Regions from separate parts of the Marinococcus sp. LNHM3E3-2.2 genome, predicted to be linked through region 2. Evidence: a T-box and tRNA genes for the amino acid it is inferred to sense, from the RefSeq annotation. Region 2 holds a T-box; the other holds one or more tRNA genes.

Region 1 (4,429 bases), on a different contig from region 2:
GTGGCGCGACAAAAATCATAAAAAATGTTCAAGAAGATGAAAATTTTCAAGGTGAATTCAGCCCGAGACATTCATATAATTCAATTTTGGGAGTTCCCTGTAAAATTGGTAATCAACCAATCGGTGTTATAAACATTCAAAGTGAAGAGTTTAATGATTTTAGTGAAGATGATGAAGTGACTATGCAATTTTATGCTGATATATGTGCATTAGCTTATTATTGTGATAAGATAATAAATAGAAGGGGAGGTGATGGATAATGCAAACGATGAATAGACGTCCGTCACAATTTAAAGCTGCCAAAACTATTGCTAAAAAAAGCGCCCAATCTAAAAAAAATACTAATAATTTAGTTGCACGTGCCCGTGAAATGGGCTATGAAAGTAGCGACAAATCATATCACTCTAATAAAAAATCAAAACATGCTGCGAATTAAGCAAAGCGTCCTCAAATAAGGGGCGCTTTTTTAATGCCAGTTGGTTAACAACGAACTATCTCACAAAAGGCTAGCTCATAAAACCTCAACCTCTTAAGCACTAACGGGGGAACGGGTTAAGCGCCTTATCTTTCGAGAAGGGGTATGGTGAACATACGTCATTAGTTGGAGATGAGGTGATTATTAGTAAGGTCATCTACGACTATATACTGCCCAGGATATTAACAAATATAAATTAGAGGAATTCTCCCAGATGATGCAGAAGGTGGTAGGGCATCATAATAAAGGGAGGTATTCTATATTAAAACACAACTTAAATCTTTAATCGTAGGTAATCGACCTATCGGTTTCGAGGAAGCCACATTGACTATTAAGAATGAGGCAGATAAGTTCAGCGATTGGACAATATACTTTTCAGGAGTGTACGAGAAAGACATTGATCCAGAGTTGCATGGAGTGCGTCAACAAGTAGAAATCATTGATATGGAAGATGAAAAATATAGTGGGACTTGTGATGTAAAAGGGGTCTCTTATCGGGAAAATAAAATAGCTGATGGAAGAATGGAAGGCATACCCGCTATAAACAAAGTTAAATAGCACGCACGAGCATCTGCCGAAGGGCGGGTGCTTTTTTATTACCTGGTATTAATTAAGCTACCTAATAAAACCTAGCATGAAATCCTTATATGGTAACCATTTCTTGTGGCCATTACGGGCACATTGCTGTACAAAAGAAATACGGAAACGTTGTCGTATTTATCGGCAGTTTCGGCGGTCTTAAAAATAGAATTAATAGACTCCCTAAAGAGAGTTTCCGGACGCAGTAAAAAGAAGAAGATCCATTTATCACGGAGTGCAAGTTTCAGCTCAGCTGGAAGGAGCCACGTTTAAAAAACGTACCCAGTGAACAGTCAAAATGAAATGACTGTGTAAATGGGCATTCGTTCCTCGACGTTCCTTCCAGGGGGTTAGTATTTTAACCCTGGGCAGCAGCGATTGCTTATGGTACGACATGCAACCCTGATGCTAATAAATGCTAATACAAAACAACATAAATCGTTTAAAAGGTTGCACTGCAACCCTGTATTGCGCCTTTTACAAAACTAACTTAAAGAATAAAAAGGTTGCATCTGCGTTGCAAAAGGTTGCATCCAAAAGGGCAAGGTTTAGGCAAGGTATAACGACATTGAAAACGGATTTTTCCCTTGTGGCAGTAAGGACATAGCAAAAACCATAGCTGGACTATGAATGGCACGATGCAACGGGGATGCGCTTTTTACAAAACGGAACAGCTCCACTAAAAGGTTGCATCGTTTAGAGCTTCTATGCAACTCATACAGCGCATTTCTTCCTGCCAATACTTACCGCCCAGGAGGACAACTGAAAAGCTCACAGTGAGCCGCTCCTGCAATCGTTTTGTGCGGGAGCATGAAAAAGACACCGCTTCAATGAAGCAGTGCCTGTGAGGTGGTGCTATTATCCAATAGGTATCGCCCGGTATTCGATGTGCTGCCGACATTTGCTATCCATCGCCCATGTAGCTACCCTATGCTACCTCTCTATTATACCATAAATACTGGGTTAAATGGAGGGAAATGGCTGTGTATAAGCGGCTGGATTGACCGGGCAAATCATCTTAATTTCATTGATCGTAGTTAAAAGACCAGGTAATTACATAAGTTTCATAAGTTCAATGCAAATTCATAAATCGAAAATTAATTTATGATGGCGGTATTCCTTGCGCCCGTAAGCGTCCGGCGATAATTACATAAGTTACACGTTTTTTTCTAATTCTTATGTAGTTATATATATTTCTGTCGTGGGAATCAGTACCATATAATGGGAAATACCTGCGCCTGGGAGCAAAAATAAAATATTTTTCCCCATATTTTCCCCATTGGCGCTGTATTAGTCAATAATACCTGTCTGTGTACCAGTCGGATATATAATAAAAACCCCTGCATGGCAAGGGTTTGAGCGTTATCTGTTATGGTGTCCCGTACTGGGCTCGAACCAGTGACCTCCACCCTGTCAAGGTGGCGCTCTCCCTACTGAGCTAACGGAACAAATGATATGGAATGAAGCGACAGAAATAATATACAATAGGAAAAGAACGGTGTCAATCCTTCTGTGGCCAATTTCAGCAGGTAAAGCAGGGATTTATGCTTGCCATTCCATTTCCTCTGGCCAGTGAAGCTTAAAGGCCTTGCTGAAGTCCGGTTTCTGCCGGAGATACTGAAGTCGTATAAGCACCTGCGGCAGAAACAGAAATCTTTATCGTTTGCAGTACATATCCATAAAAAATGAATTACTTTTCCTTTTGCTGTTTTTCTTTCCGCTGCTGAAGGAATAGAAATAAGCAGAAAGCAAGCATGCCCAGACTGAGGTTGGAAAGAATGAACCCGAGCGGTCCCTGATTAAAAATGCCGAGCGACAGCGCTCCGAAAAAAGCAATGTAAGTGATACCCAAAAGCGGAAGACTTCGCCCGGAGACTTTTTGCATCAAACGGGCAAGCTGGTATATGAGCGTATTTACAGCAAAACCAATTAGCAGTAAAATAAGTAAATCCATGCGACTATCTAAACCTTCCTTTGTGATGATGTCTTTTTCCGACTTACATGCTACCATACCTTAGGTTTGAAAGATATCCACAAATGCGAAAAGCAGGAACCCTGCAGTAAACTGCCTGGTGGCAGCATTAAAATATAGAGAGAACGGGACAAAGGTGGAGGGATGTTCATGCAGGCATATGCAGACTTTTGGATGGAATGGCAGACACGTATTGTGGAGCTGCCCTGGATTGATATAGGCGTAGCCGTTTTGATTGCACTTCTCGTGTTTGCTTTTCGGAAGCTTTTTACTAAATACATTTTCAGGTTCATTTTAAAGATGACTCACCAATCGAGATCACAGCTCTTCACGAATGTTTTAGTATCATTTGAACGGCCGATCCGGATGTTTTTTGCCGTGTTCGGCATATACTTAGCGCTGCTGTATCTGCCTATACCGTGGGATTCCATGACTATTATCAACCGCCTGTACGGTTCGATTTTAATCGTGCTCGTAGCATGGGGCACATACAAGCTTCTGAACACGTCTTCGATGCTCTTTAACCCGATGATTAAACGGCTCGAGGGCAAGGAAGATAATATGCTGGTGCCTTTTCTTTCCCGGGTGCTGCGGATTATTATCGTGGCGCTTGCATTCACCATTATTCTTTCATCCTGGGGCTTTAACATTAACGGCTTTGTGGCAGGTCTCGGTCTTGGCGGTCTGGCTTTTGCTCTCGCCGCCCAGGACATGGTGGCTAACTTTATCGGCGGTATAATTATTGTAGTGGAGCGCCCGTTTAAGCGGGGCGACTGGATTTATACGCCGACGGTAGAAGGAATCGTGGAAGATATTTCATTTCGGAGCACGAAGGTGCGTACCTTCGCTGATTCGATTGTCATCGTTCCAAACAATACACTTGCCCACGAAGCGATTACGAACTGGAGTGAAATGCGTAAGCGGGAAATAGATATGACGCTTGGCATTGAATACCAGACACCGAGGGAGCAGGTGCTGCAGCTGCGGGAGCGTCTTGAAGAGATGCTGAATAACCGTGATGACATTGATAAAGAACTGATTCTTGTGCAGTTTAAAGAATTTAACAGCTCCTCGCTCGACCTGTGGGTTTACTGCTTTACCAAAACGACCGCATTTTTGGAATGGGCGGAAATAAAAGAAGAACTGAATCTTGAAATCATTCGTATCCTTCAGGAGGAAGGCGTTCAGTTTGCCTATCCAACACAGTCTATTTATATTGAAAAAGCGCCTGAAGAAAATTATCACATCTCCGACAATAATTAAGCGGGCTTCACGGTTGGCAAATGAAACGTACATGTTATAATAAGAATGTTTGTCAGAAGGAATATGTACGAAAAAAAGGAGCCGATGCATTCGATGGAACGAGTGGAAACATTCGTGTTAACCCGTGGACTGAATGCCAG
Region 2 (4,429 bases):
TAAGAGCAATGGTAAGGGAAAATGAATTAAGACCCAACGATTTGATTTATCCTATTTTTGTCGTCGAAGGGGAAAATGTGCGTAAAGAAGTGCCGTCCATGCCGGGGGTCTATCACGTTTCCCTGGATTATTTGGATACGGAAATGGACGAATTGGAAGCCCTCGGTATTCCGAGCGTCATCGTGTTTGGCGTGCCTCATGAGGAAGAAAAAGATGCAGAAGGAACCCCGGCGTTTCTAAGAGACGGAATTGTCCAGCGGGCGATCCGGCAGATTAAAGAAAATCATCCGGCATTAACGGTGATTGCGGATACCTGTCTGTGCCAGTATACAGACCACGGGCACTGCGGGGTAATTCATAACGGCTACGTGGATAACGATGAATCACTGAGAAACCTCACAGAAACCGCGGTCTCCCAGGCGGAAGCCGGAGCAGACATTATTGCGCCGTCGAACATGATGGATGGCTTTACAGCGGCTATCCGGGAAGGACTTGATAGAGCAGGGCACGTCACGGTGCCGCTTATGTCCTACACGGTTAAATATGCCAGCGCTTTTTACGGCCCTTTCCGTGACGCGGCTCACAGCACTCCTTCGTTTGGGGACCGGAAAACGTATCAGATGGATCCTCCGAACCGGCTTGAAGCGTTAAAAGAAGCGGAAACTGATGTCGAAGAGGGAGCCGATTTTCTCATTGTGAAGCCGGCCCTTGCTTATCTCGATATCGTAAGAGAAGTGAAGGAGCGCACCGGTTATCCAGTGGTGGCTTATAACGTTTCCGGGGAATATGCGATGATTAAAGCCGCCGCCCAGAACGGGTGGGTGAACGAAAAGGATATTGTCATGGAAAAGCTCACAAGCATGAAGCGTGCTGGAGCTGATCTGATTGTGACGTATTTCGCCAAGGACGCTGTCCGCTATATGCAGGAAGACAATAAATAATAGAAACAAGCTCTGGAAGGTATTCAGTCCAGGGCTTGTTTTCGTTATACTAAGTACGGGAATAGCAAAAAAGATAACTTTTAAGTATCCAGGAGGTATGACATGAAATCGTATCATAATTCAATACATGCACATGAACGCGCAAAAAAAGTAATGCCGGGCGGAGTCAGCAGCCCCGTGCGGACATATGAATCTGTCGGTCATCCGGCCGTTTATATGGACGAAGGCAAAGGATCCCGCATTAAAGATATCGACGGCAATGAATACATTGATTACGTAATGTCCTGGGGGCCGCTTCTTCTCGGCCACGCAAATGAGCACGTTGTGGACAGTTTAAAAATTGTGGCTGAAAAAGGCACGAGCTTTGGCGCTTCGCACGTAACAGAAGCGGGGCTTGCAGAGCTTGTCGTGGACCGTGTACCTTCCATTGAGGTCGTCCGGATGGTGAATTCCGGTACGGAAGCGACAATGAGTGCGCTTCGTCTGGCCCGAGGATTTACGGGCAGGGACAAAATCGTGAAAATGGAAGGCTGCTATCACGGCCACGGAGACTCTCTACTCATTCGTGCCGGCTCGGGAGTGGCGACTCTCGGTCTGCCGGACAGTCCAGGTGTTCCCGGCTCGATCGCCCAGAACACGCTTACCGTTCCGTACAACGATCTCGACAGTCTGCAGAAGGCATTTGATGAATACGGTGATGAAATCGCCGGTGTCATCCTCGAGCCTGTTACCGGGAATATGGGTGTTGTCACCCCGGGTGAAGGATTTCTCGAAGGCGTTCGTGATATAACGGAGCAGTACGGCAGTCTACTGATTTTTGATGAAGTTATGAGCGGCTTCCGGGTGGACTATAACAGTGCCCAGGGCCACTACGGTGTGACTCCCGACCTCACATGTCTTGGAAAGGTCATCGGCGGTGGGCTTCCAGTAGGCGCCTACGGAGGCCGTGCCGATATCATGCAGCATATTGCCCCGGACGGGCCTATCTATCAGGCAGGCACTCTTTCCGGCAATCCACTGGCGATGACAGCCGGACTTGAAACACTCAGGCAGGTGGATGAAAGCAGCTATGAAACGTTCCGCGCCCGGGCAGCCCAGCTTGAAGGAGGACTGAACCGCGCAGCCTCCAAGCATGGAATCCCTCATCAGATCAACCGTGCTGGAGCGATGATCGGCCTGTTCTTTACCGATGAACCTGTAGTGGATTTTGCTTCTGCGAAGAAATCTGATCTGGGAATGTTCGCGCGTTATTTCCGCGGAATGATGGCAGAAGGCATTTCACTTCCGCCTTCGCAGTTCGAAGGATTGTTTTTATCAACAGAACACAGTGAAGAGGATATCGATAAGACCATTGAGGCGGCTGACCGCGTCTTTGCAAGCCTTGCTGCGAATAAAGAACACGGGGAAGATAGTTGACGCATGCGTCCTGGTTTCGTAAAATAAAGGCACTAAATCAATATTAATAATAAATGCAGAAACAGGGAGGAGTACGCACGCAGGTTCGTTGTACAGAAAAAAGAATCCTGGGCTGAGAGATTCTTTAACGACCCGTGCGGAAAGTCGCCCTCGAGCTTCTTTTCTGAACGAATACAGTAAGAAAAGACGGTAACCGCCGTTATGGGAAAGTGCCTGCGCTGCCGCAGGTATTAAGGTGGTACCGCGAAAACTCTTCGTCCTTACTCGGGATGAAGAGTTTTTTTATGAGAAGAAAGGGGATTTATATGGGAAAACAAGAAACAGAAATGGCGAAAAAGTACGATCCGAAAGAAACAGAGAACCGCTGGTACGACTTCTGGAAAGAAACAGGACAGTTTGAAGCAGGACAGACAGACGGTACGCCGTATACCATTGTTATCCCGCCGCCGAATGTGACCGGCCGGCTTCACCTGGGGCATGCCTGGGACACGACGCTTCAGGATATTTTAATCCGCATGAAACGCATGCAGGGCTATGACGCCTTATGGCTGCCAGGCATGGACCATGCCGGCATTGCCACCCAGTCCAAGGTCGAGGCTCAGCTGAAGGAAGAAGGCACGAGCCGCTACGAGCTTGGACGGGAAGCATTCCTGGAAAAAACGTGGGGATGGAAAGAGGAATATGCAGATTTCATCCGCAGCCAGTGGGCCAAGCTCGGGCTTTCACTCGATTATTCGAGGGAGCGTTTCACGCTTGATGAAGGCCTGTCGGAAGCGGTACGTGAAGTCTTTGTTTCGTTGTACGAAAGAGAGCTTATCTACCGGGGCGAATACATTATCAACTGGGATCCAGAAACGCAGACGGCGCTTTCAGATATCGAGGTGGAATACAAAGAAGTGCAGGGTCACTTTTACCATATGCGCTACCCGGTTAAAGGTGAAAATACCTCGATCGAAGTAGCAACGACCCGTCCGGAAACGATGCTCGGGGACACGGCAGTCGCGGTACATCCGGAGGACGATCGCTATAAGCATCTCATCGGGAAAACGGCTGTACTGCCGATCATCGGAAGAGAAATTCCGATCATCGCAGACGACTATGTGGACATGGATTTTGGTTCGGGGGCAGTGAAAATCACGCCAGCGCATGATCCAAATGACTTTGAAATGGGCAATCGTCATGATCTTTTGCGTGTACTTGTGATGAATGAAGACGGCAGCATGAATGAGAATGCCGGCATCTACGAAGGCATGGACCGCTTTGACTGCCGCCGGCAGCTGACGAAGGATCTGCAGGCCGAGGATATTCTGTTTGACATCGAAGAGCACATGCACTCTGTTGGTCATTCTGAACGGAGCGGTGCAGTGGTTGAGCCATACCTTTCCACACAGTGGTTTGTAAACATGGGTCCGCTTGCGGAACAGGCAGTAGAACTTCAGCAGAAGGAAGAAAAAGTAACCTTTGTGCCGGAACGCTTTGAAAAGACGTATCTGCAGTGGATGGAAAACATCCGGGACTGGTGTATTTCCCGCCAGCTCTGGTGGGGACACCGCATCCCCGCCTGGTACCATAAAGAAACAGGCGAAATTTATGTCGGACGCACGGCACCGGAAAATTCGGATGAATGGAAACAGGATGAGGACGTGCTTGATACGTGGTTCAGCTCGGCTTTATGGCCATTTTCCACGATGGGATGGCCGGAAGAAAGCTCGGACTATGCGCGCTACTACCCGACCAGTGCTCTTGTGACCGGCTACGACATCATTTTCTTCTGGGTGTCGCGAATGATTTTTCAGGGGCTGGAGTTTACCGGCGAACGCCCGTTTGAGGATGTGCTTATTCACGGGCTGGTACGTGACAGTGAGGGACGGAAAATGAGTAAATCCCTCGGCAACGGAGTAGATCCGATGGATGTTATCGATCAGTACGGGGCGGATGCTCTGCGCTTTCTGCTCGCTACGGGTACAACCCCGGGTAACGATATTCGTTTCCAGTGGGAAAAAGTAGAGGCCAACTGGAATTTTGGCAATAAAATATGGAACGCCGCCCGTTTTACGTTGATGAATGTGGAA

The links. The T-box of region 2 lies ahead of ACTRXF_RS11895 (valine--tRNA ligase). A T-box ahead of a tRNA ligase gene usually reads a tRNA of that ligase, here a tRNA-Val.
Region 1: it encodes a tRNA-Val, which carries the amino acid that the T-box ahead of ACTRXF_RS11895 (valine--tRNA ligase) is inferred to sense. The anticodon was not compared.

Annotation. Positions count from the first base shown of each region.
Region 1 covers NZ_JBQLIC010000001.1:51,474-55,902, forward strand. The annotation lists gene ACTRXF_RS00325 (GAF domain-containing protein) at 1-260, shown strand, start outside; gene ACTRXF_RS00330 (hypothetical protein) at 260-436, shown strand; gene ACTRXF_RS00335 (hypothetical protein) at 800-1,033, shown strand; tRNA gene ACTRXF_RS00340 (tRNA-Val) at 2,427-2,502, opposite strand; gene ACTRXF_RS00345 (hypothetical protein) at 2,745-3,008, opposite strand; gene ACTRXF_RS00350 (mechanosensitive ion channel family protein) at 3,177-4,289, shown strand; gene ACTRXF_RS00355 (HPr family phosphocarrier protein) at 4,353-4,429, shown strand, end outside.
Region 2 covers NZ_JBQLIC010000008.1:108,573-113,001, reverse strand. The annotation lists gene hemB (porphobilinogen synthase) at 1-941, shown strand, start outside; gene hemL (glutamate-1-semialdehyde 2,1-aminomutase) at 1,044-2,357, shown strand; T-box leader at 2,407-2,622, shown strand; gene ACTRXF_RS11895 (valine--tRNA ligase) at 2,663-4,429, shown strand, end outside.